2 regions of the Clostridiisalibacter paucivorans DSM 22131 genome follow, and region 1 is predicted to be linked to the other one. Evidence: riboswitches for the same ligand, from Rfam matches in the RefSeq annotation. Region 1 holds a riboswitch; the other holds the start of a gene.
The links. A riboswitch is a leader RNA that binds a small molecule or an ion and turns the genes downstream of it on or off. The one in region 1 is predicted to bind lysine.
Positions count from the first base shown of each region.

Region 1 (16,101 bases):
CCAGAATACTGACACGACAGATGATTTAAAAGAGAAAGATCAGAATGAAGTGGAAGTAGTAAAAGAATTAGAGGAGGAAGAGATAGAAGAAGTTGAAGAAGAATCTAATCTCGAAGAAGATATAGATTTATCATTGAAGCCCAATGAAGCAGGAGAAATAATGGTTCTTATGTATCATGGAATAGGAGAAGAGGAATCAGAATGGGTAAGAAGTGTAGAAAATTTCAAAAAAGATTTACAGGTATTATATGATAAGGGATATAGACCTATAAGTTTACAGGATTTTGTAAACAACAATATAGATGTAGAGGCAGGGTTTACTCCTGTTGTAATTACATTTGATGATGGAAACAAAAATAACTTTAATATAATAGAAAAAGATGGTGAAAAAATTGTAGATCCAAACAGTGCAGTGAGAATAATGGAGGAATTTCATGAAAAACATCCTGATTTTCCATTAAAGGCAACATTCTTTATTTTTGGAACTAATCCATTCAGGCAAAAAGAATTGGTAGAATATAAGCTTAAATATTTAGTAGACAAGGGATTTGATATAGGAAATCATACAATGGCACATAATGATATGTCTTCTAAGGCCAATCAAGACCCTGATAAAATACAAGAATATATAGCTAAAGAAGTGGAATTTATAAATACCATACTGCCAGAATATGATGTAAATACCTATGCATTATGCAATGGAGGAAGGCCAAAGGATGAGCTGGAGAAGTATTTGGAACAAGGTGAATATAATGATGTAGAATACAAAAATATTGCTATATTAAATGTAGGGGCAAGGCCATCGGTATCTCCTATAGATAGAGATTTTAATCCATTGTCTATAAAAAGAGTAAGAGCCAGTGAGACAAATGTGGGTAATCTAGGGATGTATAGCTATATAGAAGGATTTGATAAAAATCCTGAAAAGAAATTTATTAGTGATGGAGATCCAGAAGTAGTTACTGTACCAAAGAAGTTTGAAGAAAAGGTAGACAAAGATAAAGTGGAAGATAAATATTTATATATATATGAATAAGTTATAGGAGTTATGAAATGATTCATTTCATAACTCCTATTTTTAATTATAAGAGTAATAAAAGACGATTATAAAGAATAAATTATATTAATATGGAGTAATAGTTGGGAGGTATAAAAATTGAGGATATTAATGTTTAAAAGATCTCTTATGAGGAAATTTTTAGTGGTTTTAGTTATAGTATCTATTTCTATAGTATGGCAAAAGACATCATTCATAAATAATATAGTTACTGTATTCAATCAAAGTAGAGAATTGCCGGTATATTGTGTAGATACTGATGAAAAAAAGATTGCAATAAGTTTTGATGCAGCTTGGGGAGATCAGTATACTGAAAAGATATTGGACATATTAGATGAGTACAATGTAAAAACAACCTTTTTTTTAGTAGAGTTTTGGGCAGACAAGTATCCAGAAATGGTCAAGAAGATCCATGTAAGGGGACATGAGATAGGGAATCACTCATCAAATCACCCCCATATGTCTAAATTATCAGAGGAACAAATAATAAAAGAGATAAAAGGTACTGAAAAAAAAGTAGAGAGTATAATAGGAGAAAAAACAGTTTTGTTTAGACCGCCTTTTGGAGATTATAATGATAGATTGATAAAGACATGTAGAGATATGGGATACCATGTAATACAATGGGATGTAGATTCATTAGATTGGAAAGAGATGGGCGTAAAACCTGTAGTAGATAGGGTTACAAGGAATGTAAAAAAGGGCTCTATAGTATTATTTCACAACAATGCAAAATATGTCCCTGAATATTTACCCATAGTATTAGAAAAATTAACCAATGAAGGATATAGTATAGTGCCAGTATCTCAGCTCATATATAAACAAGATTATTATATAGATAGCAGTGGACAACAAAAAAAGGCACAGTAAAACAAAGAGGTTTAATCCTCTTTTTTTTACATAAAAAATCGATATAAAACAAAACATAGTCATATGAAAGAGATTTAATATAAAACAAAAGGAGAGCCATTATGAAAGTACAGAACATAAAAATACAAGGAGTTACTGGGGACTCAAGAAAGGTTAAAGATGGCTATGCATTTGTTGCTATAAAAGGTCATAAACTAGATGGGAATGATTTTATACACGAGGCCATAGACAATGGTGCAGTAGTAGTATATACAGAAAAAGATATTAGTAGTCAATTAGCTAATAAATACAATGCGTGTAAGTTTATAAAGACCGAGAATGCTAGAAAAAAGTTGGCTGAATTATTAAATGAGTACTATGGTTTTCCATCAAAAGACATATTTTTAATAGGTGTAACAGGAACTAATGGAAAAACTACTACTACAAATATGATATACCATATCCTGGAATATAATGGATTTAAACCGGGACTAATAGGAACTACAGGAATAAAATATTTGAATATAAGGAAAATCACTTCTCTTACCACGCCAGGAGTAGAAGAGATATATGAATTATTAAATGAATTTAATTTATTTGGTATAAAACATGTGATTATAGAGGTATCATCTCATGGGCTTAAAGATTATAGAACCTATGGATTAGAATTTGATGTGGCTATTCATACAAATATAGATGAAGACCATATGGATTTTCATCAGGACTTTGAAGAGTATATAGAGTGTAAAAGACGACTTTTTCAGTGGTTACCATGTGACAAGATGGCAATTTTGAATTGTGATGATCATAATTTTATAAGATTAATTGAAGGAATGAATAACTTAAATATTTTTACATATGGACTAAATAAAAAGGCTACAGTTACTGCTTCAAGTCTAGTAATTGATGGAGGCATAGAATATAATATCTGTATTCAAAGGGGAATTAATACAGTAAACGGATTAGAATTGGAACCTCAAGAATATCCTATAAAAATGAAATTGTTAGGGAAACACAATGTCTATAATTCTTTGGCAGCTATATCGACAGCATTATATCTAGGAATCTCTATTGAAAAAATAGGTAGTTCATTATTGAGTTTTAAAGGAATAAAGAGAAGGCTAGAATTTTTTTGCAAAAAAAGATTTTTAGCTATAGATGATTTTTGCCATAATCCACTGGGGTACGAAAGTTTATTTGAGACAATACAAAATATAAATTGCAAAGAAATAATAATGATAAATGCCATTAGAGGAAATAGGGGCATTGATATAAACAAAAAAAATGCTGAAACTATAGCATGGTGGGCATCTATATTAAAAAATATAAAAATAATATTGACCCTCAGTAAAGATAATGTTAGCGATAAAGATATAGTGAATAAATTAGAATTGGAATCTTATACTGCGACATTTAATAGAGAAAATATAAGCTATGAAATATATGAAAACTTAGAAGATGCTATAAAGTCGGTTTTAGAATATATTTCTGAAGATGATTTACTACTGTTGACGGGATCGCAAGGGATGGATAAAGGACAAGAAATATTTTTTAAGTATAATCACAATTCTTTTTAATTAAAAAGAATTGTGATTATTAGATTAATGAGTCTGTATTTTTTAGAATTTATAGAAAATTTAAAATTTATTGAAGGGTTTTTATTTTTTTTGTTTAATTTCTAATATAGAAAATATTTTATTCATAAATTTTGAAATTGATGCTTAAATGATCCTTAATAAAAACCTTTGATAGATTGGGAGGTGAAAAAATATTATATCCTTAAGATAAAAAATCACAATTGTATTCATAATAAGGACTATTATTGAATAGATATAATTGTAGATTAAATAAAGCACATAAGAATAGAAAGGAAGTGGGTCTTTATGGTAGAAGAGGACTTGATGAGCACTAACTCTGTAAAACTAGTGGGAAAGATTGTTAGTGACTTGAAATTCAGTCATGAAATGTATGGTGAGGGATTCTATAACTTTACGCTAAAAGTGCCAAGATTAAGCCAGTATTCCGATGTTTTACCTGTTACTGTATCGGAAAGACTATTGGTAGATTTAAATTTAGATAGGGAATCTTATATTGTTATAGAAGGTCAATTGAGGTCTTATAATCGATATATTAAAGGGAATAATAAATTAATATTGACTATATTTGCAAGGGATATAGATATTCCTGATGCAGATGAACTAGATGATATAATAAAAAAACCCAATGAAATCTATTTAGATGGATTTATATGTAAAGAACCTGTATATAGGACTACACCATTTGGCAGAGAAATTACTGATCTCCTTATAGCAGTTAATAGACCCTATAATAAGTCAGATTATATTCCAGCTATAGCATGGGGAAGAAATGCAAAGTTTTGCGACAAATTAATAATTGGAGATCACATAAAACTTTGGGGTAGAATACAAAGTAGAGGATATCAAAAAAAACTATCTGATGGTTCTGTAATAAATAAAACAGCATATGAGGTATCTATATCTAAATTAGAATATATTAAAGATGACAATAATAGGGTAGAAGAAGAATAAGTATAAAAAAACAGGGTTATAAAATATATAGCCTTGTTTTTTTTATATATATAGTTATATCATATATGTAAGAATAAATATAAGAGGAGTGATATTATGTATTATGATGTATTTCTTATAGTTATTATACTAATAATACTTATAAGTGTTCAGTATACATTGAATAAAATATTAGTAGAGTTGAAGAAAATTAGAGGATTATTGTCTAATATAAAATATAAAGAATAGATTATAAGCTAAAGGGAAAATTTAATAAAAATACGGCAAGACTATTGCCGCTTTTTCAATATATAAAAGTAATTAACAACTCTTTTTTTGGATATCATCTAAGAATTTTTTCTTGAGTTTTGTGTGTTTAATGTAATCTTCTTCAGTTATAATTCCTTGGGATTTTAGTTTATCGAGACACTTAATAATTTCTATACATAAAACTTTTAGATCATCTGAATAAAAACTTGAGTTCTTCATATTTCAATCCTCCAATAACTAAATTCTGTTAAACACATTTAAATATAATATATAGATATTATATTATACAAATTTTATAATATGACAAAAATATGAAACAAATATATCTTAAAAATGATAATATATTCTATATTAGACAGAAAAGTAAAAAACTCCTTCAATAAATTTGAAAAAATTCAAAAAATATTAGAAATATTATGTTTTCTTTATAAAAAATCATTTTTATAAAGAAATATGTAATGATATTGACATTAATATAATTATAAAATAAAATATTTGACAAACAATATTGTTATATAATTTGTGAGGGGCTGAAATAGATGAATAAAAAGAAAAGTGTAGTTATATCTAAAGAAGAGATTAGGGAAAAGACGGTGGAAATAGGCAAAAAAATAACTAAAGAGTATAAAGATAAAGAATTATTAGTAGTTTCCCTTTTAAAGGGCAGTTTCATATTTACTGCAGATTTAGTTAGGGAGATAGATTTACCAATTAAGATTGAGTTTATGACCACATCCAGTTATGGTAGTGGAGAAACTACTTCTGGCAGTGTACAAATAGTAAGTGATATAAAGGCTGATATAAAGGGAATGGATGTGTTAGTAGTAGATGATATAATGGATTCAGGGCTCACTATGAATGTAATAATAGAACATCTTAAGAGTTTAAATCCCAATTCAGTAAAATCTTGTGTGTTATTAGACAAGCCTGACAGGAGAAAAGTAGACATAACACCAGATTATTGTGGTTTTAGTATTTCCGATGTATTTATAGTGGGATATGGTCTTAATTATGGAGATTATTATAGAAACGTACCTTACATATTTACCTTTGATGATTAATGGCATAATTTAAAGAGAAGACATATGTCTTCTCTTTAATTATTGTAAAATTTACAACTAATAGCTATCGATTGCTTTACCATTTATTTGCAAAAGAATATCTTCGAATATATTCAAGAATTTATCAATATCTGTGTTGGAAATATTTAATGGAGGTAAAAGTCTTATAACAGTATTATTTGTGACATTTAATAGTAACTGTTTTTTAAAAGCCAAATCCTTTATTTGATGACTGAAGTCACTTACATCTATACCTATCATAAGACCTCTACCCCTAATATCTTTAATAATATTAGGGAATTTATTTTGTATTTTTTTAATTTCATTGATTATATAATCTGATTTTTCTTTTATTTCAGCTTTAAAGTCTTCTTCTAGTACTTTATTAACTAGATATTCTCCTGCAGCACAACATACTGGATTGCCTCCAAAGGTTGAACCATGATCTCCTGTAGTAAGGACATTTTCTATGCTTTGGTCTATTAATAAAGCACCTAAAGGTAATCCACCACCTATGGATTTTGCCAATGTTGTCATATGAGGTTTCAATCCAAATTTATCTGAAGCCAAAAAGTCACCTGTCCTACCGATACCAGTTTGAATTTCATCTACAACTATTAGAAAGTTATATCTTTTAGAAAGCTCTTGTAACTTTGAGATAAAATTACTGGAAACCTCCCTTATGCCACCTTCTCCTTGTATTATTTCTAAAAATACAGCACATACAGTATTGTCAACTTTATTTTCAAAGTCCTCTATATCATTAAATTTAAAATAATCTACATTGGGAAGTAGAGGAGAAAAGGCATCTTGATATTTATGTTGTCCTGTTATGGACAAACCTCCCATGGTTCTACCATGAAAGGAATTAATAGCCGATAATATTTTAGTCTTATTGTTATTATAAGATTTCCCAAATTTACGGGCACATTTTATAGCAGCCTCTATAGATTCAGCACCAGAATTAGTAAAAAACACCTTAGAAGCAAAAGTGTTTTCTACTAACATCTTGGCAAGGTTTATAACTGGTGGACTGACAAAATAGTTAGATAGATGGGTATATTTTTTTGACTGCTCAATAATCTTATCAACTATACCTTGTTGGCTATGACCTAAATTAGTAACAGATATACCGCTGAACATATCCAAGTATTTATTTCCATTTGTATCGTATATATAAGAACCCTTGCAGTAGTCTATTTCCAAAGGGATTCTATTATATACATTGAGTATATAGCGTTGGTCTTTTTCTAATAAAGACATTTATATCAGCCCCTTAGTTCGTCTAGAATCTTTACTTTATCAGTAGTTTTGGCATCTTTTTCCTTTAAGATTCTGGCAGGAGTGCCTCCTACTACTGAATTAGGAGGTACATCTTTAGTGACAATGGAACCAGCAGCTACTACAGCATCTTTTCCAACCTTTACGCCTTCTAAGATGACAGCATTGGCTCCTATAACTACATTGTCTTCTATTATAACTGGTGTTTTACTTGGTGGCTCTAAAACCCCTGCTATAACTGCACCAGCACCTACATGAACATTTTTTCCTATAATACCTCTAGCTCCAACAACTACATTCATATCAATCATTGTATTTTCACCGATTTCAGCACCTATATTTATTACTGCTCCCATCATTATAACAGCATTTTTCCCTATATTCGCCTTATCTCTGATTATAGCTCCAGGCTCTATTCTTGCAGGTATTTCTTTATAGTCTAACAATGGTATTGCAGAATTTCTTCTATCCCATTCTAAATGATAATTTTCAATATTGTCTTTGTACTGTTCTAATATTTTTTTTATATCTTGGAATTCTCCAATAATAATTTTAAAAGAATTATCTCCAAAGGATTTAAGATTACTATCTAGTTGAAGTGATTGAAGTTTTCCTTGTACCAATAGCTTTACTGGGGTAGATTTTTTAGCATCTTTGATAAACTTAGCGATTTCATATGCTGATTCAAGGCTGGCATCATTGTGTTTTTTTGTAGATTTAGTCATTAGTTTCATTCCTTTCTTAATTTAATAAATCATCCATGGTATAATATCCATATTCTTTATTTTGTATATATCTTGCTGCTTTTATAGCACCCATAGCAAAAACTTTTTTTGAGGAAGCTGTATGTTTTAGTTCGATAACTTCATCATTTCCAGCAAATAATATTGTATGCTCTCCAGCTATGGTACCACCTCTTATTGCATGTATTCCAATCTCATTTGATTGTCTTTTATCAGTTTTGGTATGTCTCCCAAAGATAAATGTCTTAGAATTATCTAATTCTTGGTTTATTTCATTGGCAATCATATATGCAGTTCCACTGGGGGCATCTATTTTTTTATTATGATGTTTTTCAATAATTTCAATATCAAAATCATCTTTTAATATTAATCCTGCTTTTTTTGCCAGATTTATTAAAACGTTTATACCTAAAGACATATTGGATGAATAGAAAATAGGTATTTTTTCAGATGCCTTTTTTATATCTTTTAGATTTTTGTCCGATAGTCCTGTAGTAGCTATTACTAAAGGTATGTTATTTTCGGTACCATATGCTAATAGATCATCTATATATACAGGATGGGAAAAATCTATTATTATATCAACAGTTTCTTTGCATTGAGAAATTTTTTCATAGACTGGATATGGATTATCATATAAATTAGGATATCGATCAATTCCTGCTAAAACCTCTATATCATCAAGATTTGATATTTCCTTTGACAAAACTTGCCCCATGGCCCCATTACATCCGTTTATTAGTACATTTAACATACTCTCACCCCTTTATCTTAAGTCCATAATCAGTGATTTCTTTAATCAATAATTGCTTGTTAGATTCTTCCATTTCAGTTAGAGGTAATCTTAATTTACCCACATTCATACCCAATAAATTCATAGCAGTTTTTATTGGAATAGGATTGGTTTCTATAAACAAAGCATCTATTAATCCTTTCATTTTAAGTTGTATTTTTCTACTTTCTTCAATATTACCATCTAAATATTCCTGTACCATCATATGGGTGTCCCTTGGTAATATATTTGCTACTACAGATATAACTCCTTTACCTCCTAAAGATAGTAGAGGTACTACCATATCATCATTTCCCGAATACATATAAAAATCTTCAGGACATAATCTAGCTATCTCTGCAACTTGACTTATATTTCCACTGGCTTCTTTTACTGCACAAATATTTTTGTGTTTTGAAAGCTCTAATAGAGTTTTTGGAAGTACATTTACTCCTGTCCTACCAGGGACATTATATACTATTATAGGTATAGATACTTTATCGGCTATAGCATTATAATGTTCCACAAGGCCTTTTTGAGTAGTTTTATTATAATAGGGAGTAACAACGAGAAGTCCATCTACTCCAACACTTTCTGCATATTTACTCATTTCTATGGCATGAGCAGTATTATTACTGCCAGTACCAGCTATTACAGGTATTTGACCTTTAACTGTATTTACTGCAAATTTAATAGCAGCCTTATGTTCCTCAACTGTCATAGTAGAGGCTTCTCCTGTTGTACCACATATGATTATAGCATTAGTTTTTTCTTTGATGTGCCATTGGATTAATTCCTCAAGTCTATCAAAGTCTATAGCTTTCTCAGTATAGGGTGTAACTATAGCTACACCTGATCCTTGAAATAAAGACATAAAAAAACCCTCCCATGTATTTTATTAATAAGGAAATCATATAATTTCCTTAATGTAATATATGTTATGCAAATAATTTAATATTAGTTAAAATATTTTTCTAATAATAATTGGGCTATTTGAACAGTATTTGTGGCGGCACCTTTTCTAATATTATCAGCTACAGACCATAGATTTAATCCATTATCTAAGCTGAAGTCCCTTCTGATTCTCCCAACAAATACTTCATTTTTTCCTTCACAATTAAGTGCTAAAGGATATACATCATTTTTAACATCGTCTTGAACGATAACCCCAGGACTGTTTTCAAGTAAGCTCATAACATCTTTTAAGTCAAATTCTTTTTCTAATTCTATATTAATTGAGACGCTGTGTCCATATCTTACAGGGACTCTCACAGTAGTAGCAGTAATTTTTAGATTATTATCGTTTAGTATTTTTGTAGTTTCATCGATCATCTTCATTTCTTCCTTTGTATACCCATTGTCCATGAATACATCTATATGGGGCAGACAATTATAAGCTATCGGATGAGGATATTTCTTTAATTCATCTACTCCATTTACACCATTTTCTAAATCCTTTATACCTCCAACGCCAGAGCCTGAAACGGCTTGATAAGTTGAGTATATAATTCTCTTTATACCATATTTTTCGTGGAGAGGTTTTAATGGAACCACACATTGTATAGTCGAGCAATTTGGGTTTGCAATGATACCATTATGTTTTTCTATATCTTCTGGATTGACTTCTGGTACTACTAATGGAACATCTTTATCCATTCTCCAAGCACTACTATTGTCTACAACAATAACAGATTTACTTTTAGCTATTGGTGCATATTTTTTACTAATATTTCCACCAGCTGAAAATAACGCTATGTCTATATCTTTGTCAAAGGAATTTTCGGTTAATTCCTCTACAATATATTCTTTTCCTCTAAAGCTAATCTTTTTACCTTTAGATTTTGCTGATGCCAAAAGATAAAGGTTGTTGATTGGAAAATCTTTCTCTTCTAATACTTCTAAAAAGGTTCTTCCAACCATACCAGTAGCACCAACTATGGCTAAATTTACACTCTTCATCATCAACACTCCTTTTACATTTATATAGTCTCTAGTAGATTATAACATAATTATTTGGTCAAATATCAAAGATTAAATGCATTAGCAATAGATACTATTGCTTTATCTTTATCTATTGTATTAATAGTATATGAAATTCTAATCTCAGATGTAGTTACTTGTTTAAAAGCTATATCATTATCTGCAAATATTTTAAACATTTTAGCAGCTACTCCTGATTGATTTCTCATACCTAAACCAATTACAGATATTTTTGTTATATCTTCATCTAACTGTATTGTTATATCAGGAAGAGATTCTTTTAATTGGCTAAGGATTTTTCTAATGACGCAGATATCTGATTTTGGTGCTGTAAAAGATATATTTACATGATTATTAGCTGGAGCAGTTTGACTTATCATATCAATATTTATATCTTTGTCAGATAGAAATTGAAAAATATTAGATACATTTTTAGTATTATAGGGAACTTGGTTGATAGTTACCATTAGGTCTTCATCGCTGGTAGTAAGACCTGTAATTATTTTTTCTTCCATATTGGCATCAAACTCCTTTATATATGTTCCCTTATATTGCCCAGTATTTAGTGCAACATATATGGGAACATTGTATTTTTGACCAATTTCTACAGCTCTAGGTTCCATTACAGTAGCACCTAAACTAGCCATTTCAAGCATTTCTTCATAGCTTATGTATTCTAGTTTAGTTGCAGTAGGGTATATTTTGGGATCTATGGAATATATACCATCTACATCTGTATATATTTCACAATTACAATTGAGTTTTGAGGCCAATGCAACAGCGGTAGTATCAGAGCCTCCTCTTCCCAAAGTTGTAATGTCACCTCTTTCATTTACACCTTGAAATCCTGTAACTACAACTACCTTTCCATCTTCAAGATAAGATTTAACTTTTTCTATTTTTATATCTTTAATTTTATTTTTAGTGTGTATACCTTTGGTGTGTATACCTGCTTGAAATCCTGTTAGAGATATTGAATCTTGACCTAATTTTTTTAAAGCGATGGACAAAAGAGCAGAAGATATCTGTTCTCCTGTTGACATTAACATGTCTAATTCTCTTCCACAAGGATTATCACAAATACTATTGGCCATAGATATTAAATTATTAGTGGTTTTACCCATGGCAGACACTACGATAACCATGCTATAACCATCGAGTTTTCTTTGATGAATTTTATTAGCTATAGCCTGGATTTTAGATATGTCTTCAAGGGAAGAACCTCCATATTTTTGAATTACAATATCCATAATTTTCACCTACTTTTATTATATTTATATAAAACAAAAAGCAGTCATGAGCAAAAGGTCATGACTGCTTAAATTCAAATGAAATCCAAATAAGATATCATTAATAAACAGATAAATCAATCTTTTGCCCAGCATAATACAGCTCTCAATTGGAAGACTGGGCAGTCAACCAACGGCAGTACTACACCTATTGGATGTAGTCCCAACAGATATCTTTAGGGGAAGATATCTGTTTCGGCAAAAGCACCTTTCATATAAACTTATAGTTCCCTAAGCAGAAGTTTATACTACTGATTACAAATGCATCCTCTATATTACACTTCGATTCTAATATTTATTTTAACAGATTGTAACATATAAAACTCATTGTGTCAAAGATATTTAATAAATTTTTTTATTTCATTTTTTTGAAATTTTACCTACAATAATTTTACTCTAAGCAATAAAAAAACATATAAATTGAAATCTTGGAAATATAAGTGGACAGATTATTGTTTTAATTATAGATAAAATGGTATACTATTTAGAGTAATTATATCTAAGGAGTGGATATCAATGGATCGTAAGAAAATAGTACCATCTATTTTTGAAGCAAATATTTTTTACCTTATAATAGCCCTATTATTATTGACATTGGGAGCAATGGCCCAACAAAGAGAATTTTATACTGGTATATTAATAACAGAGTATATTATTATACTTCTTCCCACTGTACTATATTTAAAGATAAAAGGTTATTCATTAAAAAAGGTATTGAGATTAAATAAATTGAATTTGAAGCAAATAATATTAATTCCTTTATTAGTGATATTTTCTTATCCAATAGGGGCATTTTTAAATATTTTAATGGCAATTATACTTAGTAGATTTGGGCAAATATTGCCCCCACCTTTACCTGTGCCTAGTACAAATATAGAAGTATTATTGGGAGTGTTTGTGGTTGCCATTACACCAGGCATATGTGAAGAAGTAATGTTTAGGGGATTAATAATGAGGTCATATGAAAGGAAAGGAACTATAAAAGCCATTTTGATCTCTGGATTTTTATTTGGTATATTTCATTTCAATATACAAAATTTGATGGGGCCAATGTTTTTGGGAATATTATTTGGGTTTATTGTCCATAAAACGAATTCTCTATATGCAGTTATAATTGCCCATCTATCTAATAATTTGTTTGCATGGATATTAAGTTATTTATTTGGAAGCTCTCAAATACAACAAGAGGCAAACAGTGAGGCAGCAAATATGATACCTTATACTTTACAGTTAATGATAGGGGCGTCTTTTTTCTTATTTATAGCTATTATAGCAGGGATGATTGCAAGATATATTTATAAGAAACTACCTGCAGGACAACAGGATTATTTTGGTGAAGAAATTAGACATTTAACAGAAGAGGGAAACACTGTGTTCAATATAATACCTATAGTTGTAGTAATGGGTATATTTATATATAAGGTAGTTGAATATATAAGATATATTTCTTCAATTAGTTGATAAATTATTTTAACAATAATTTTATAAAACATATATTTTAAATACATACAAAAAATATCAAAAGGACCATCCTGGGGGAAGGAGGTCCTTTTAATATTTAAATTATAAAATTTAAAGGGGGAGTGGGAAAGTAGCATTTTTCCGACAGAAAATAGTTTAACATTTTAGGTATTAAAAATCAAGGATTAATTTCAAAAAAAACATTATAGAATTGTAACAATTTAAAGGTTTCTTCTTACTTTTATTAAGAAAATGTTTTCCTAACTTTGAAAAGTTTATTTTTTACTTTTAAAATATGTCAATGGGCTCATATATAGGGATTATAGAATAATTATTTCTATTAAGAAACATAATAGATAAAAAGATAATTATGAGGAGGAGTATATATGCCTAAAAAAGATGTAGGTTCAATGAAGTATGAAATAGCTAAAGAATTAGGATTGATGGATAAAATAAAAGAGGTGGGGTGGGGAGGATTAACGGCTAAGGAAACAGGAAAGATAGGTGGAAAGATAACTGTTAAGAAGAGAGAGGCACGTAAAAAAAAGAAAGATTGTTAAATTATTATATTATAGATAAAATTATATAGGGATATTGATTGGCTTTTTAAAAAAATTGATATGATATAATAATCATATAATACTATAATTGGGGGATGATTTTGTGGATAGGATAAAAATACTTAGAGAATTTGTAAATAGTAGTGATAATATAGTGTTTTTAGGAGGTGCAGGTGTTTCCACAGAGAGCAATATACCAGACTTTAGATCTAGTAATGGAATATATAGTACTGAGAGCAAATACGGATATTCTCCAGAGGTTATGCTTAGTCATAGCTTTTTTGTAAATCACACAGAAGAATTCTTTGATTTTTATAGAAACACAATGATATATAAAGATGCTAAACCCAATCTTGCCCATACTGCCCTTGCAGAATTGGAAGATATGGGAAAACTTAAAGCAATAGTAACTCAAAATATAGATGGATTACATCAATTGGCGGGATCTAAAAATGTGATAGAACTTCATGGCTCTGTATATAGAAACTATTGTCAAGACTGTAGAAAATTTTTTGACTTAGATTATGTATTAAATAGTAAAAGTATGATACCAAAATGTGATCAATGTGGAGGAATAGTAAAGCCTGATGTAGTACTATATGAGGAGCCACTTAAAAGTGATGATATAACGATGGCAATGGAGGCTATAACTAACTGTGATATGTTAATCGTTGGAGGAACTTCATTGGTAGTATATCCTGCAGCTAATCTTGTAAGATATTATGAAGGAGATAAACTGGTACTTATTAATAAAGACAGTACTAATTATGATAGATATGCTAAATTAGTTATAAACGATAGCATAGGAAAGACATTGAATAATATTTTTTAGGGGGTAACTATGCTTCAATATAAAGAATTTGCTTCAATATATGACAAACTTATGTGGGATATTGATTATCAACAGTGGTATAAATATATCACAAGGATATTAAAAAAATATGATATTAAAGAAAAAAGATTATTGGAAATGGCCTGTGGCACCGGTAGTATGACTAAATTTTTTTCTGAAGATATGTATGATATAACATGTTTTGATATCTCAGAAGAGATGTTAGTAGTGGCCTATGAAAAACTAAGGAAATGTAAAAATGTACAGATATTGAATCAAGATATGAGAAATTTTTCTTTGAATAAGAAATTTGACATAGTGTTGAGTTTATGTGACAGCATAAACTATATAACAGAAAAAGAGGATTTAATGAATGTATTTAATAATGTATATAAACATTTAGATGAAGATGGGATATTTATTTTTGATATAAATTCATACTTTAAGATAAGTAATATAATAGGAAATAATACTTTTATAAATGATGAAGAAGATGTTTTTTATACTTGGCAAAGCTTTTTTGATAAAGGAGATAGCTTGGGATATTATGATTTAACATTTTTTATTTATAATGGAAGTCTATATGAACGAATAGATGAAGAACATATTCAAAGGGCCTATACAACAGAAGAAATAATGGAACTATTGGACAAATCAGGGTTCAAAAAAATAGACGTGTATCAGGGCTTTTCTTTTGAAGATATAAGAGAAAAAACAGAAAGAATAAATTTTGTGGCAAGAAAATGAATTTTTTTTTAAGTTAGTGGGAATATTAATTGACAGGTGAAAATAAGTGTGATACACTAATCAAAGAGTAGGTGATACATAGATAGTAACATCTGCAAATTTATTGAAGTACAGGAGGAATGTTTTAAATGGAAAAAGGAACAGTTAAATGGTTTAATGCATCTAAAGGATATGGCTTTATAACAAGAGAAAATGGTGATGATGTATTCGTACATTATTCAGCTATCCAAACAGATGGATTCAAAACATTAGATGAAGGACAAGAAGTTGAATTTGAAATAGTTGAAGGAGACAAAGGTCCTCAAGCAACTAATGTTGTAAAACTATAATAACAACAATCTAATATAGATTTTATATAGTTTTATAAAAAGCAATTAAGGCCCCATATTTTATGGGGCTTTAAATAATTTTTGACTAAATATATAATAATATAGATAGAAAGTTAGTAGTAATTAGTTAATATTGATTAAGGACAGTAATGGACTGTCCTTAATTACTAATAATTGATTTAAAAGGGAGGTAGAAGAATAGTGAATGATTATATAATCAGAGCAGTGGATAAAGATAGAAAGCTAAGGGCTTTTATTGCTACTACTACTCATATGGCAAATGAAGCCCATAAAATTCACAAAACACTTCCCATTGCTACTGCTGCTTTAGGTAGAACTTTA
Region 1 covers NZ_KK211077.1:22,166-38,266, forward strand. The annotation lists gene Q326_RS17710 (polysaccharide deacetylase family protein) at 1-1,036, shown strand, start outside; gene pdaB (polysaccharide deacetylase family sporulation protein PdaB) at 1,157-1,927, shown strand; gene Q326_RS17715 (Mur ligase family protein) at 2,029-3,483, shown strand; gene Q326_RS0115675 (single-stranded DNA-binding protein) at 3,790-4,455, shown strand; gene Q326_RS19150 (hypothetical protein) at 4,552-4,683, shown strand; gene Q326_RS18615 (hypothetical protein) at 4,756-4,923, opposite strand; gene hpt (hypoxanthine phosphoribosyltransferase) at 5,244-5,765, shown strand; gene Q326_RS0115695 (aspartate aminotransferase family protein) at 5,823-7,028, opposite strand; gene dapD (2,3,4,5-tetrahydropyridine-2,6-dicarboxylate N-acetyltransferase) at 7,034-7,771, opposite strand; gene dapB (4-hydroxy-tetrahydrodipicolinate reductase) at 7,788-8,543, opposite strand; gene dapA (4-hydroxy-tetrahydrodipicolinate synthase) at 8,548-9,435, opposite strand; gene Q326_RS0115715 (aspartate-semialdehyde dehydrogenase) at 9,519-10,520, opposite strand; gene Q326_RS0115720 (aspartate kinase) at 10,586-11,791, opposite strand; lysine riboswitch at 11,923-12,111, opposite strand; gene Q326_RS17720 (type II CAAX endopeptidase family protein) at 12,347-13,291, shown strand; gene Q326_RS18365 (alpha/beta-type small acid-soluble spore protein) at 13,678-13,851, shown strand; gene Q326_RS0115735 (NAD-dependent protein deacylase) at 13,955-14,683, shown strand; gene Q326_RS0115740 (class I SAM-dependent DNA methyltransferase) at 14,693-15,430, shown strand; gene Q326_RS0115745 (cold-shock protein) at 15,559-15,759, shown strand; gene hslO (Hsp33 family molecular chaperone HslO) at 15,961-16,101, shown strand, end outside.

Region 2 (16,101 bases), on a different contig from region 1:
TTCCTCTTAAGGGAGACTATGGATTATCAAAATTCATGATTAGGTTTAATGTATTGGGATATTATGAGGATTATATCAAATGGCAGCCACAGATTATTAGAAATAGAATTTTTTATACTGTTTTATCTATAGGCATTGTTATATTTACTATATATATATGGAATAAAAGGTATATGAAAAAAGTTGTCAATTGATAAACATAGATTTAGAATTATTGTATGTCTTGTTTAGAATATATATATTTGGGTAAAAGATAAAAAGTATTTAAAGACATTATAGGTTTTTAATTTCTACATTTATTAATATTTTAAAAATTAAAGTTTGATACCTATATTATTGATAAGATTAAAAAAAGGTGGGGTTTATTGTGATGTGGAAAGATAAATATAAAGTTGGTATAGATTTAATAGACCAGCAGCATCAAGAGCTTTTTAACCGTGTATCTGAATTTATTAGGACTGTTGAAAATGAAGATAGTTGGGAAAAAAAATTAAATAAGGTAAAAGAGACCATGGATTTTATGCAAAAGTATGTAGTAATCCATTTTGATCAAGAGGAGGCATATCAAAGAAAGATTGATTATCCAGATACCCAAAAACATAAGCAGATTCATGAAGAGTTTAAGGGAGTAGTAAATAATTATGTTAAACTATTTGAAGAGGAAGGTTTTACAGAGGAGAAGATACAGGAATTTAGTGCTAAACTGATGACCTGGTTAATTATGCATGTAGCACAAACCGACCAAAAAATAGGGGATTATGTAAAGAATAAAGGAGGAGAAATTCTATGAAATCAGAGTATGTAAACTCCTTTTATAAAGCAACTAAGGATGTATTTAATCTAATGCTTGATATAGATACTGAAAGAGGAGATTTAAAAGTAGTAGAAGGCATGGTAAGTAGTAAAGATGCCAATGTAATTTTAGGAGTTACAGGAGATCTTAAAGGTACAATTCTATTTAGTTTTCCTAAAGAGATGACTTTAGAAATGGTAAAGATTATGTCTGGAATGCCAATTAAAAAAATTGATAATTTTGTATCCTCAGCATTGGGAGAAGTAGCCAATATAATCGGTGGGAATGCACTGACTATATTAAATAATAATGACTATATATGTGATATAGTACCACCACAAATTTTTATAGGAGAGTATAAATCATATTCTATGGCCAATGAGAGGGCATTATTTTTACCTTTAAAGACCCCTATTGGAGAATTTGATATTAATATATATTTAAAAGAAAATTAGCATGTTATTATTTTCTACCTAAGTATTCTTCTAAGGTAATATTTTTAGCAGTTATATCTTTAGCAGTTTCATTTCCTACATATCTAAGATGCCACGGTTCATATTGATATCCTGTAATGGATTCTTTACCTTGAGGGTATCTGATTATAAAACCAAATTTATGGGCATTTTTTTTAATCCATTTCCCTTCTTTGGTTTTTCCAAAATTTTGTGTCAAACTGAAATTTACTGAACGACTAGTTATATCCATAGCTAGTCCAGTTTGATGTTCACTCTGTCCAGGTTTGGCACTAAATTGATTTGCAGTTTCAAGTCCATGTTTATTAACATTGGAATTGAATATTGTATTTTGTCTGTCGTAGGATCTGTAGCCAGATACTGCATATAAGTCAATATTTTCTCTTTTTCCTTGTACAAACAGCCTTTCTAGGGCCAATGCAGCGTCTTTTCTCATTAGTTTTTTTGGGTTATATTCTTTAAATGGAAAAGAAACATTTGGTATAACAAGATTTTTTGGTATATAATCTGATGAAATGGAATTATTTTTATTTACTAAAACTAAGATATCACTGAGATTTGATTTAATATTATTATTAAGTAGTTCTTGCTCTAAATAATTTTTAGTATTAGGACCATATATCCCATCATCAGCTAAATTCTTGTATTGATTTTGAAATCTGAGCATAGCTGATTTAGTATTAGGTCCATATATCCCGTCTACTGCCAAGTGATAACCGATTTTATTTAGTGCTCTCTGTATATTTTTTATCTCATTTCCTTGATGTCCAATATGAATAATGTTATCAGGCAAACTGTTTATTATTTTTATTATCTCTTTAGTAGGTATATATATAATTTGATTGGGATAGATTAAGTTAGTTTTTAAATGGTTAAAATCTTTTAAATGCTTAACTGTTATGCCAAATTTTTTAGCAATTTTAAATAAGCTATCTCCTGACTTTACTGCATAATTATTTGTAGCTTCAGTAGGGATAGGATTACTATGTGTACTGGCTTCAACATTGATAGAACTGAAAGGAATGGATGCAATTAGTAAAGAACCAAGCATAATATTGATTGTTTTTATTCTTAAATTTGGAATTTTGTATTCTATATAATTTTTAATTTCTTTTTTAAAGTCTTTAACTTTTTCCTGTTTGTTTGACAAAAATTCCATTGAGGTCTCATCGTATTGTCTTTGTAGATATAGTTCAACTATGTATTCATCTTCAACTTTAATTATTTTATGATTTATAAATATATTCATTTTTTTCACCTCCATTACTTTTTATTATGCATTGATATAGAATGAATTATACTAAATACTATTTAGCCTATTTACTTATGTATATATAGATGATATAACTAATATGGTAGTCAATTTTTATAATGATTTATTGCATAAATATATTGTACTAGGGGGAGCTATGGTGGTATTAAAAGGAATTCTTATTGGAATATTTGTTTCATTGCCTGTAGGTCCTATAGGGCTTTTATCTATTCAAAGGACATTAAATAGAGGGTGGAAGATAGGTTTTCTTTCAGGTGTTGGTGCAGCAGTATCAGATCTAGTTTATTCATCCATTGCAATTTTGGGAATGGGATTTATTGATGATTTTTTAGAAAGAAATAGATATATTATTAATGAAATAACAGGAATTTTATTTTTAATCATTGGAATAAGTATTATTATGAAGGCTGTATGCAATAAAAAAGTAAATACAGAGACAAAAGAAGATATTATACATCCAGCCTTTTCTACATTTTTAATGGGTTTGTCCAATCCCATGACTTTTTTTATTTTTTTGGCTATTTTTACTAAGATAGGTATAGATGTAAATGTAGACAATTTTAAGCAAAATATAGTATTGGTAATTTCGATTTTTTTAGGTTCCTCTATATTGTGGTTTTTCACTTCTAATTTAGTTAAAGAGTCTAAAAAAAATTATAAAGAATGTAGTCTCTCTTTTATAGATAAGATAATAGGTACTATAATAAGTATTTTTGGCATTATGAATTTACTTAAAGGTATAATGAGATTTTAAGTTATATGATTTTGCATATACTAAATACAATAAACATATGAGGTATCATTATAAATAGGGGTGTATATATGAATCAATATATTCGTTTGATAGCACCGCATAGGAAGTTGAAGGATATATCTGATAGTGTGATAAAAAACAAGGGACTATATAAGGAGACCATTGATACAGTTGTGGGAGATTTGAGTACTGGTGTAATTAAAGCTGTAGAAGCTAAAAAAGAGGGTATAGAGATTATAATTACTAGAGGAGGAACAGCTACTCTTATTAAGAATAAAGTAGACATACCAGTTGTAGAAATCAAAGTTACAGGATATGATTTGCTGAGGGCATTAAAGAAATATATAGGTACCCATAAGAAAATAGCAGTTATTGGATATAGCAATGTGATAACAGGTGCTAGAAGTATAGGGGAAATATTAGGACTTGATATATGTTGGTTTAAGATAGATAAGGAATCTGAAGCTATAGATAAAGTTAATGATGCTATAAATTTAGGGGTGGAGGTTGTAGTAGGTGATACTATATCTGTTATGGCAGCCAAAAGTAAGGGGTTGGAACATAGATTTATAATGTCTGGAAAGGAAGCAGTTATCAATGCCATAGAAGAGGCAATAAAGATACATGAAATCTCCATGAGAGAAAGAGAGAAAAGTAAAAGGCTGAAAGCTATCTTGGATTTTTCTCATGAAGGGATTATGTCTGTAGATAGTAAAGGAGTAGTAAATGTTTATAATACAGCAGCAGAGAAGATATTTAACAAGCCTTATAAAGAAGTTATAGGAAAACCAGTCAAAGATATAATACCAAATACTAGATTACCAGAAGTGCTAAAATCAGGAGAAATGGAATTGGGTCGAATTCAAAAGATAAATGATAATATGAATATAGCAGTAAATAGGGTGCCAATAATTATAAAAAATGAGGTAAGGGGAGCCGTAACGACATTTCAAGATATAACTAAAATACAAGAATTAGAACAGAAGATAAGAAAGGAAATATTTAAGAGGGGACTTATAGCAAGGCATACCTTTCAGGATATATTAGGTGTAAGTCAAGAAATAAAGCGTATCATAAAATTGGCAAAAAAATATGCGAAAATAGACTCTACAGTATTGATACTTGGAAAAAGTGGTACAGGTAAGGAGCTTTTTGCACAATCCATACATAATTATAGCAATAGAAAAAAAGGCCCATTTGTTGCTATTAACTGCGCAGCATTACCTAGCAATTTATTGGAAAGTGAATTATTTGGATATGTGGAAGGTGCATTTACAGGAGCAAGAAGAGGTGGAAAGCAAGGTCTATTTGAGATAGCCCATAATGGAACAATATTTTTAGATGAAATAGGTGAGATGGATGCTATGCTTCAGGCCAGAATTCTTAGAGTTATCCAAGAACGTGAGGTTATGCGTATAGGCGATGATAAGTTGATTCCAATAAATGTACGTATTATAACTGCAACAAATAAAGATTTGAAAGAAGAAGTTATAAATGGTAATTTTAGAGAAGATTTATACTATAGATTAAATGTATTGAATTTAAAAATACCACAGTTAAAAGATAGAAAAGAAGATATCAAGATATTAGTAGATTTATTTTTAAATAAATTTAGTAAAAAATATGGAACTAAAGTTAAAGAGATAGACAATGATATGTTAGAATTTTTTCAACAATATGATTGGCCAGGTAATATAAGGGAGTTGCAGAATGTCATAGAAAAGATATCTGTAATAAGTGATACTAATATAGCTAAAAAAGAAGATTTGGATATAATCATAAGAGAATTGTGTAGTGAAGGTGATAATATAGAACATCAAGATGTATTGCTACAAGGAACTTTAAAGGATATAGAAAAAAGGATATTAATAAAGGTGTTAAAAGAGGAAAATTACAATAAGACAAAAGCTGCTATGAGATTAGGCATAGATAGGGGAACTATAAATAGAAAACTAAAAAACTGAAAAGATGTATATTGCATCGTGACTGATGCAATATACATCTTTTTTTTATAGAGTTTTTTATATTCAATATGGCTATGAGAAGATTATAATATATAGACTTTGAAAATTAGTCGTTTGTAAAGAATTTTGCTTAAAACTAATTAAATGGCATAAATCTTGCTTCTTTATTAAAGTAGACAGAAAATTTAAAAATAAAGGAGGAAAGACAATGGGATTAAAGGCTATAATTGCAAATTCTAAAGACAATGTTGCTACAGCTATTTCTAATATCGTGAAAAAAGAAAAGGTTTCCATGAACCTAGAAGATGATATTGTGGAAATAGTATCAAACCAAGATATACCCTTTGGACATAAGATGTCTCTAAAAGATATAAAAAAGGGCGATGATGTCATAAAATATGGAGAAGTAATAGGAATGGCAACTCAAGATATTAATAGAGGGGATTATGTACACATTCATAATGTTGAAAGCAAAAGAGGAAGAGGAGATTTAACAAAATAGGAGGAGGTATTGGTATGAAAATAATGGGCTATAGAAGAGAAAATGGAAAAATAGGCATAAGGAATCATGTAGTAATACTTCCAACATCTGTATGTTCCAGTGAAACAGCAGTAAGAATCAGTAGAAATGTAGAAGGAAGTATAGCGTTGCCCCATCAGCATGGTTGCTGTCAAGTAGGAGCGGACCATGACCAGACTGTAAGGACTTTAATAGGGCTTGGAAGCAATCCCAATGTGGCTAAAGTATTGGTAGTAGGTCTAGGATGTGAGGGTGCAGAACCTACCTATGTAGCCGATGAAATAAGGAAAACAGGAAAAACAGTAGAGACCATTACTATTCAACAGTGTGGAGGCACATTAAAGACTATAGAGAAGGGAACAAGGATAGCTAGAGATATGGTACAAAGTGTGGCAAATATTCCTAGAGAAGAAGTAGATATGGATGAAATAGTTTTAGGCATAGAATGTGGAGGAACTGATACTACCTCGGGTATAGCTGCCAATCCAGCAGTAGGTGTAAGCTCAGATATCCTTATAAAAAAAGGTGGTACTGCAATGCTCTCAGAGACTACTGAATTGATAGGGGCAGAACATATATTGGCCAAGAGGGCTGTAAATAGAGAAGTAGCTGAAAAATTGATAGAAATAGTGGACAGAACTGAAAAAAGGGCTATGAGTTTAGGCGTAGATATAAGGGGCAGTCAACCTACACCAGGAAATATAGAAGGTGGTGTGATAACTATAGAAGAAAAATCTTTAGGATGTATATATAAGGCAGGCTCTGCACCTATACAAGGAGTATTAGAGTATGCAGAATGTCCTAAAGGAAAGGGATTCTATGTAATGGATACTCCTGGTCAGGATATAGAATCTATTACTGGCATGTTAGCTGGAGGTGCCCAGATAATTATATTTACTACAGGGAGGGGCACACCTACGGGATCGCCAATAGCGCCAGTTATAAAAATAACCGGTAATAGTAATACCTATAATAATATGATAGACAATATGGATATAAATGCTGGAAAAATAATTGATGAACAAGTATCAATAGAGGATTTAGGAAAAGAGATATTTGAAGAGATGGTTAAAGTATGTAATGGTAAAATAACTAAGGCAGAGGCCCTTAAACATAGGGAATTCGGCATATATAAAATAGCCCCCACATTTTAGATAAAGGCAATATTATGTAAAGTACATGGACATGTATTTTACATAATATTTGGAATTACGAAAATAGAATAAATTTTATAATTTATTGAGGAGGAATAAAGTTGAAAATCAAAGAGAATATAGAGAAAATACCAGGAGGAATGATGGTTGTACCTCTAGTTATAGGAGCAATTATTAATACTTTTTTTCCACAATTATTAGAAATAGGAGGATTTACTACAGCTATAGCTAATGGAGCTGGTGCCTTGATAGGTGTGTTTTTAGTATGTATGGGTGCAGGTATAAGTTTTAAGGCAGCACCAAAGGCCATTAAGAAAGGTGCAGCTATTACTTTAAGTAAGTTTATAATAGGAGTTGTAATAGGACTAATAGTAGCTAAATTTTTTGGACAAAATGGATTATTTGGACTTTCTTCTCTTGCTATAATATCAGCTATGACCAATACTAATGGAGGTCTTTATGCAGCGCTTACAGGAGAATTTGGGGATGAAACTGATGTAGGGGCTATAGCAATAATATCTGTAAATGATGGTCCTTTTTTAACTATGATAGCATTGGGAACAGCTGGAATTGCCAGTATACCCTTTAAAGCATTAATAGCAGTTATTTTACCTATAATTGTGGGTATGATTTTAGGGAATTTAGATGCAAAGATGAGAGACTTTTTGACTAAAGGTGGTCCTATATTGATACCGTTTTTTGCATTTGCACTAGGTGCAGGAATCAATTTCCAAATGCTTATAAAAGCAGGATTACCAGGTATATTGTTAGGTATTATAACTACATTGATAGGAGGAACATTTAACATATTGGCTGATAAAGCTACAGGTGGTTCAGGTGTAGGAGGAGCGGCAGCTTCCAGTACAGCAGGAAATGCAGTAGCGACACCAGCAGCAGTGGCAATGGCAGATCCAGCACTTAAATCTATAGCTGCTGTAGCTACTCCACAAGTGGCTGCATCTACAATAACAACTGCACTGTTGGCACCAATCCTTACAACATACATTGCAAAAAGAAATAAAAGACTTAACAAAAAAGAAAATGCTGATTAAATAGGAGAGGATATTGTGACTAATAAATTTATCATTATTGCAGACGATTTGACAGGCTCCAATGATACCGGTGTACAATTTAGTAAAAAAGGTTTGAAAACAGGAGTAGTTACAGACTTTTCTGGTATAAAAGAGGCTATAAATAATTTAGATACTATTGTAATAGATACAGAGAGTAGATTTGATAAGAAAGAAATAGCATATGATAAGGTTAAAGAAGTAGCAAATATAGCAGAAACTGAAGGAGTTAATTATATATATAAAAAAATAGACTCTACATTAAGAGGAAATATAGGCTCTGAAATAGAGGCTGCTATGGAAGGTTTTAATAGTAATCTAGCAATAATAGTGCCAGCATTACCAGAGAATGGCCGTACTACAGTAGGAGGCATACATTTTGTAGACAATATTCCCCTTGAGCAAACGGAGATAGCTCAAGACCCCATTACACCTGTTAAAAATTCCTTTGTGCCAGAAATAATTACATTGCAGACAGATAAAAAAGTGGGAATAATAGGTTTGCAAGATGTAATTAAAGGAACAGAAATATTGAAAAATAAGATCATTAAACTAAATAATCAAGGGTATGAAATCATTGTAATAGATGCTAATAATAAATCTAACCTTAAAGATATAGCAGATACCATTGCCCTTTTAGATAAAAAGATAATAATGTCGGGTTCGGCAGGACTGGCTGAATATTTACCAGAGGCCTTAAACTTAATAGATAGAAATGAGAATAGAGAAGGGACTGTGGTTATAATAGCAGGTAGTGTAAGTGATAATACAAGAAATCAAGTAAATTACCTATCTTCCTATGCCAATATAGAGATTATAGATATAGATATAAAGAGAATGTTTTTGAATCCAGAGGAAGAAAAGAAAAGGATTTTAGAATTAGTAAATAGATGTGTAAAGGAAGATAGAGATATAGTAATAAGAAGTGCAAAGGATAGACAGCAAGTTAAATATGCTAGAGATATAGGTAGAGAAAAAGGCCTTGCCAGCAACAATGTAAGTGATAATATTGCCCAGTTTTTTGGATTATTAACTAGGGAGATATGTAATAAACAAAATATAAAGGGTCTGATGTTAACCGGGGGAGATATAGCTATAAAGACAGCTAAATTTATGGAGGTTTCAGGAATAATAATAGAGGATGAAATATTGCCAGCTATACCCTATGGATATTTCATAAGTGAAAAATTTGGAGAAATACCTATTGTAACCAAAGCAGGGGGATTTGGAAAAGAAGATACGATGATCAAGGTCATAGAGTTTTTGAAGAAAGGATGATAGTTGATGAAAAGGAATGTACCATTGATAGGTGTAACTATGGGAGACCCTGCAGGAATTGGACCAGAAATTATATTAAAGAGTTTTAAAAATACCATTAGGCAACAAAATTATAATATTTTAGTTATAGGTAATATGGATGTAATGAAAAAGGTAAAGGATATTATAGGGATTGAAGATATAATACTAAATGAAGTCCATGATACCGATGAATGTGATTTTAGTGATAATATCTTGAATGTGTTAAATATTGATAATATAAAGATAGATGAATTATTACCAGGAGAGATACAAAAGATGGCAGGGAATGCAGCGTATGAGTATGTAGAAAGGGCAGTAAAGTTGACATTGGATGATGAAATAGATGCCATTTCTACAGCACCTTTAAACAAAGAAGCAATGCATTTGGCAGGACATAATTATCCTGGTCATACAGAAATTCTAGCAAGATTGAGCAATGGAAAAGATTATGCTATGTTTTTATATGATGAAAGCTTAAAGGTGATCCATGTATCTACCCATGTATCATTACTTGAAGCTATACAAGGATTGTCAAAGGATAGGATTGAATCAGTAATAAAACTTGCAGATAGTACTATGAAAAGACTGGGGTATGAAGACCCTAAAATAGCAGTAGCAGGTATCAATCCCCATGCTGGCGAAGGTGGATTATTTGGGGATGAAGAAATATCAACAATAAATCCAGCTATAGAAGAATGCAAAAGTTTGGGAATAAATGTGCAAGGGTCAATTTCTCCAGATACGGTATTTGTAAGGGCAAAGGATAAAGAGTTTGATATTGTAGTAGTTATGTACCATGACCAAGGTCATATTCCCCTTAAATTATTAGGATTCCATAGTGGAGTAAATGTAACTGTAGGTTTACCCATCATAAGGACATCAGTTGACCATGGAACAGCATTTAATGTTGCATGGAAAGGATTGGCAGATGAGAGTAGTATGACGCAGTCTATACAATTAGCAGCTAGATTGATAGGTAAATAGCGGGTAGTATGTGGTTACTAATTAATATGATATTTTTATTAAAAAAAGGAGTTAAATCTCTATAGAGATTTAACTCCTTTTTTTAATAAAAATTCATCTTGTGTTGAAATTAACAATAAAATAATATAGAATATAAATAGAAAATGATATTCATTTTCAATTACATAAAAATTATTGAAAAATATATTTAGGGGGTGAATCATAGTGCATGAATTAATTATATCAGGAATAGCATTTGGTCTATTTATTACTTGCCCAAGAATGGCTGGAATGATGCATATAATCAATAAGCATTCCAATAGCTCTGTACTAAGGACAGTTATAACAGGTACTATAATATCTATTCCCCTATTGTTGATTATGGTGGGGTTTTTTAACCTTTTTGGTATATGGGGAGCTGCTATTTTTTGTGTGTTAACTGATTTTACTGCTGCATTTATTATGAAGGAAATTAGTATCAATGCAGCAATAGAGACATTTATTATAGCATTATTTGTAGTATTGGGAGTGAAGGTAGCACCTATAATATCAAACTTAATAATAGGCTAGTCAAATACATAAATTTTTTTGAGGGTGATTACATATGAAAGATAAATTAGGTTTTACAAGGGAAAATATTATATCTAGTTTAGCCTTTGCCTTTTTTGTTGTTTGTCCAAGAATGGCTGGGATGATGCATGTAATAGAGAGTTATACTAATGTTTCTATGTTGTATACCGTCTTGGTGGGCATAGTTATATCTATACCACTATTAAGATTAATGGTATTTATTTTTGCTAAATCAGGAGTATGGGCTGCACTTGGGTTTTGTGTCTTTACAGACTTAGGTTCTGCATTGATAATGAATGGAATTAATATTAGTGCGACAATAGAGATTCTTGTGATAGCAATTTTTATGGTAATAGGAGTAAAATCAGCACCTCGTATATTAAATATATTTATTAAAAAACAAGAAGATAAAAAAACAGACGAAGAGGAAGAGATGAAAGAGGATAATGAAAGCTATAAAGATGAGGCATATGAAGAAGAGGAATTAGAAGATAGTAGTGTAAAGGAAGATTAAATTTTATAAGTTAAAAATAATTTCAAATAAATGGAGGAATTTAAATGAAAAAAAAGAGTGCTAATTTCAAAACATGTTTGAGGCCTGTACCAGATTTATTGATATCATGTAGAGATAGAGAAGGCAATGACAATGCTCTAGCTGTTGAATATGCTTGTAATTGCAGTTTTGATCCTCCTATGGTAATGGTTGGTATAGTTCCAACACGCTATTCATATCCTATAATCAAGGAAACGGGAGTATTTGTTGTCAACTTAGTGACTGAAGCTCTTAGAAAACAATATAAATATCTTGGAACTCATAGTGGAAAAGATGAAGACAAGCTAGCTAAACTAGGCATGAATATAGGTGAAGGAGTTAAAGTTAATGCACCGTTATTGTTGGATTGTCCTGTAAATATAGAATGTAGTGTTGTAGATTCTATAAAAACTGGTTCTCATGAAATGTTTATAGGCAAGATCAATTATGTACATGCCAATAAAGGTATAGTTGATACAGAAGGGAATATTGATTACTCAAAAATACAATTCTTAAAATTTAGATAAGTATAAAATTGATATTAAAATGAGAAAAAACATAATAATTATCATTATTTAGACTGATGACAAAGGGATAAAAATAGCCAAATCTTTAGAAAGATTTGGCTATTTTAATGCTACTTGTGTCGAATGTTGTAGAAAAACATCGAAAATCATAGAATATTTATTGAAAATATGAATAAATATCAATATAATAAGAGTAAATATTATGAATATTAAAAAGGAGAGTGATTATGAGAAGTATAAAAAGCAAATTAATATTAATTTTTTGCAGTTTAGTTGTAGTATCTACTAGTTTGATTGCGTATTTAGGTTTTGCAAAAAGCTCCAATGGTATGAATGAAGTTCAATATCAAGTATTGAAAGAGAAACTTTCAGCAGATATTAATTCAGCTAATCAATATTTAAAAAATGAATTTGGATATCTAAAACTACAAAATGAAAAATTAGTTGATAAAAATGGTGTCAGTATAGAAGAAAGATATGAATTGGTCGATACAATTTTAAAAGATTTGGGAAATGTCGCCACTATATTTGCAAAGGAAAATAATGACTTTATGAGGGTTATTACGAATATCAAGAAAGAGGATGGAAGTAGAGCGGTAGGTACTTTTTTAGGAGGGGACAGCAAGGCATATAATAGTATTATAAAAGGCAAACGATATGTAGGGGAGGCAGATATATTAGGGGAATCTTATTTGACAGCATATGACCCTATAAAGGATGCGAAAGGCCAAATTATAGGTATTTTATTTGTTGGTATTTCTATGACAGAGGTAGAAGCTCTAATTCAACATAATTTAGATGATATAAGGAATTATTTTTTACTAATAACTTTTATTGTGATTATTTTTTCTATATTAATAGCGTTTTTGGCTGGTAAACATATTACTGATCCCACTAAAATGGCAGTTTCACATATAGATACAATAGCAAATTTTGATCTTACAAAAGATATACCAAATAAATTTACTAATAAAAAAGATGAAATAGGGGCATTGGCAAGGTCGATAAAGTCTATTGAAGATAATTTACGAAATATGATTAAGAAAGTAGGAGATACATCGGAACAAGTAACATCATCATCTGAAGAATTAACTGCTACTACTCAACAGTCTTCTATAGCAGCTGAAGAAGTTGCTAAAACTATATCTGAGATAGCAGAGGGAGCAACAAACCAAGCACAGAATACTGCAGAAGGAGCTGAAAAATTAATAGAGTTAAGTGAACTAATTGAAAAGGATCAACATAAATTAAAGGAGTTGACAATGGCATCGAAAAAAGTAGAAGAATTGGCTAAAGATGGTCTAGGTGTGATGAATAATTTATCTTCAAAAACTAAGGAAAGTAGTAGAGCGGCTGATGATGTATATAATAGCATTATCAAGACTAATGAGAGTTCTACAAAGATAGATCAAGCAAGTAATCTAATAAGTGAAATAACAGAGCAAATTAATTTATTAGCTTTAAATGCAGCAATTGAAGCAGCTAGAGCTGGTGAATATGGAAAAGGGTTTGCAGTGGTAGCAGATGAAATTAGAAAGCTTGCAGAACAATCAACTCAATCAACCAAAATTATTGATGACATGGTCAATGCACTACAAGATAACTCTGATATAGCAGTAAAAACTATGGATGGTGTGGGGGCTATATTAGAAGAACAAGTGAAAAATATGAAAATTACTGAAGAAAAATATCTAGAGATTATCAAGGCAATAGAAAATACCCACAAAATTATACAGGGATTAAATGATTCAGGGCATATAATGGAGCAGAAGAAAAATGAAGTAAATGATACTATAGATGCATTATCGGCATTAGCTCAACAAAATGCAGCTGGAACAGAAGAGGTTTCTGCCTCTATGGAGGAACAATCAGCATCAATAGAAGAAATCACAAATGCCAGTGAAGGGTTAGCAAGACTTGCTCAGGCATTACAAAACTTGATTAGTAAATTTAGAATTTAAGTATTATTGTAACTATTTCTTGACAAATATATATATAAGTATTATCCTATATAACAGAATTAAAAATTAAATATTTCTATTTATCTTTTAGAACTTAGAGGTGCATTATTTAATAGTACAGCAGTGGAGTTAAGCTACGTTGAAGCTGTTGGAAAGGAGATATTGCCGAAATATACAGTTAATTGCTTTAATACTGTATATTGGTCTTGTATAGAATATATCCAAGACTGTCACAAACATTCATTTTGTGGAGCGCTATAGTTTGATAGGAGAAGAAGAGTTGTTTCTATACTTCCTTGCATAAGGAGGTTTAGTAGCGATGATATTAAATTCAAATCCTTAAGCTATTGCTTAAGGATTTTTTTATTTTTAAAACTATAAAGGAATCTATCACAGAATGCTTCTACAAAAAAATGAATAGGATATAGTAAATAGAAAAAGAGGAGGAAAAAAGATGAAAAAAAGTATTACTGTGATAACTATCATAATATGTATGTTTATTACAGGAACTGTATTTGCCGTTGACCCAGAGGTTGCTCAGGCCAATGCAGAAAAGTTTGGTTTTCTTACATTGCTTCCACCATTGGTGGCAATTATATTGGCTTTTGCAACTAAAAATGTGGTATTATCTTTATTTATTGGTGTATTTTCAGGCACATTTTTATTGGGGCTAAATGATCATGGAGTATTTGGAGCTGTTTTTTATGGAGGACTAAGCATAATTGACCAAGTATTAAACTCATTAGCAGACAAATGGAATGCTGGAATAATTCTTCAATGTCTTACTATAGGAGGACTAATAGGATTGGTTACTAAGATGGGAGGAGCTAAAGCAGTTGCAGAATCTCTATCAAAAAAGGCAAAGTCTCCCACTAGTGCACAACTTATTACATGGGTTTTAGGGTTATTTGTATTCTTTGATGATTATGCTAATTCTCTAATAGTTGGGCCAATAATGAGACCTGTGACTGATAAACTTAAAATTTCAAGGGAAAAACTGGCGTTTATAATTGATGCTACAGCAGCACCTATTGCAGGGATTGCCCTTATATCTACATGGGTAGGATATGAAATAGGCCTAATAAAGGATGCGTATGATTCAATAGGTCAAAGTGTAAATCCCTATGGTGTATTTATGTCAACTATACCCTTTAGATTTTATAATATTTTGATATTAGTATTTATAGTTACTACAGCAGTATTATTAAAAGAGTTTGGGCCTATGTACAAGGTAGAAAAAAGAGCGAGGACTACTGGAGAAGTTCTTAGGGAGGGTTCTAATCCTATGGTTTCTAAGGAAACAACAGGGATAGAACCTATAGAAGGGATTAAGCTTAGTGTTTGGAATGCAATTATTCCCATAGGAATACTGATAATATCAGCATTCTTAGGATTTTATTATAATGGATATACTGCGTTATCAGACAACCCTGAGATGATGGAAATAATTAATAATGCACCACTATCTATTGAGGCAATAAGGGAAACATTTGGTGCATCTGATGCTAGTGTAGTATTATTTCAGGCAGCACTATTGGCCAGTATAGTGGCATTAATAATGGGAGTTAAACAAAAATTATTTTCTATAGGAGATGGAATCGATACTTGGATAAATGGTATGAAATCTTTAGTGATTACAGGTGTAATATTATTATTGGCATGGTCAATATCTGGAGTAATTAAAGAATTGGGTACTGCTAAATTTATGGTATCTATATTGTCAGATACGATACCAGCATTTTTGCTTCCATCGATTATATTTGTCTTGGGATCTATAATATCCTTCGCTACAGGTACATCCTATGGAACCATGGGAATATTAATGCCTATTACTATACCTTTAGCCTTTGCCATAGTGCCAGAGCAAAGTTATATTATTATGAATGCAGGGGCAGTTTTAACTGGTGCAATATTTGGAGATCACTGTTCACCCATTTCAGATACAACTATATTGTCATCTATGGGAGCTGCCTGTGACCATATAGATCATATTAAGACTCAGTTGTTTTATGCCATAACTGTTGCTACTATATCAATAGTATTTGGATATATACCAGTTGGACTGGGAGTACCAGTTTATATAGTATTATTAATAGATTTAGTTATGATATTTGCAGTTGTGAACTTCTTTGGTAAGTCTGTAAAGGAAGACCAATTACAAAAATCTATGAGTAAGTAGTAGTGAAAAAGACCAAAGGCTATTTTATTTTGGTCTTTTTCTATTCGCGTAAAGTATAAAATATTCTGA
Region 2 covers NZ_JHVL01000014.1:33,862-49,962, forward strand. The annotation lists gene Q326_RS0106780 (ABC transporter permease) at 1-194, shown strand, start outside; gene Q326_RS0106785 (bacteriohemerythrin) at 371-790, shown strand; gene Q326_RS0106790 (chemotaxis protein CheX) at 787-1,248, shown strand; gene Q326_RS0106795 (D-alanyl-D-alanine carboxypeptidase family protein) at 1,256-2,515, opposite strand; gene Q326_RS0106800 (LysE family translocator) at 2,676-3,293, shown strand; gene Q326_RS0106805 (sigma-54-dependent Fis family transcriptional regulator) at 3,362-5,257, shown strand; gene Q326_RS0106810 (UxaA family hydrolase) at 5,466-5,759, shown strand; gene Q326_RS0106815 (UxaA family hydrolase) at 5,774-6,931, shown strand; gene Q326_RS0106820 (2-keto-3-deoxygluconate permease) at 7,033-7,983, shown strand; gene Q326_RS0106825 (four-carbon acid sugar kinase family protein) at 7,999-9,279, shown strand; gene pdxA (4-hydroxythreonine-4-phosphate dehydrogenase PdxA) at 9,286-10,284, shown strand; gene Q326_RS0106835 (hypothetical protein) at 10,489-10,833, shown strand; gene Q326_RS16900 (hypothetical protein) at 10,868-11,347, shown strand; gene Q326_RS0106845 (flavin reductase family protein) at 11,392-11,892, shown strand; gene Q326_RS17920 (methyl-accepting chemotaxis protein) at 12,120-13,853, shown strand; lysine riboswitch at 13,941-14,119, shown strand; gene Q326_RS0106855 (Na+/H+ antiporter NhaC family protein) at 14,308-16,032, shown strand.
Region 2: another riboswitch for lysine. It lies ahead of Q326_RS0106855 (Na+/H+ antiporter NhaC family protein); the one in region 1 lies ahead of Q326_RS0115720 (aspartate kinase).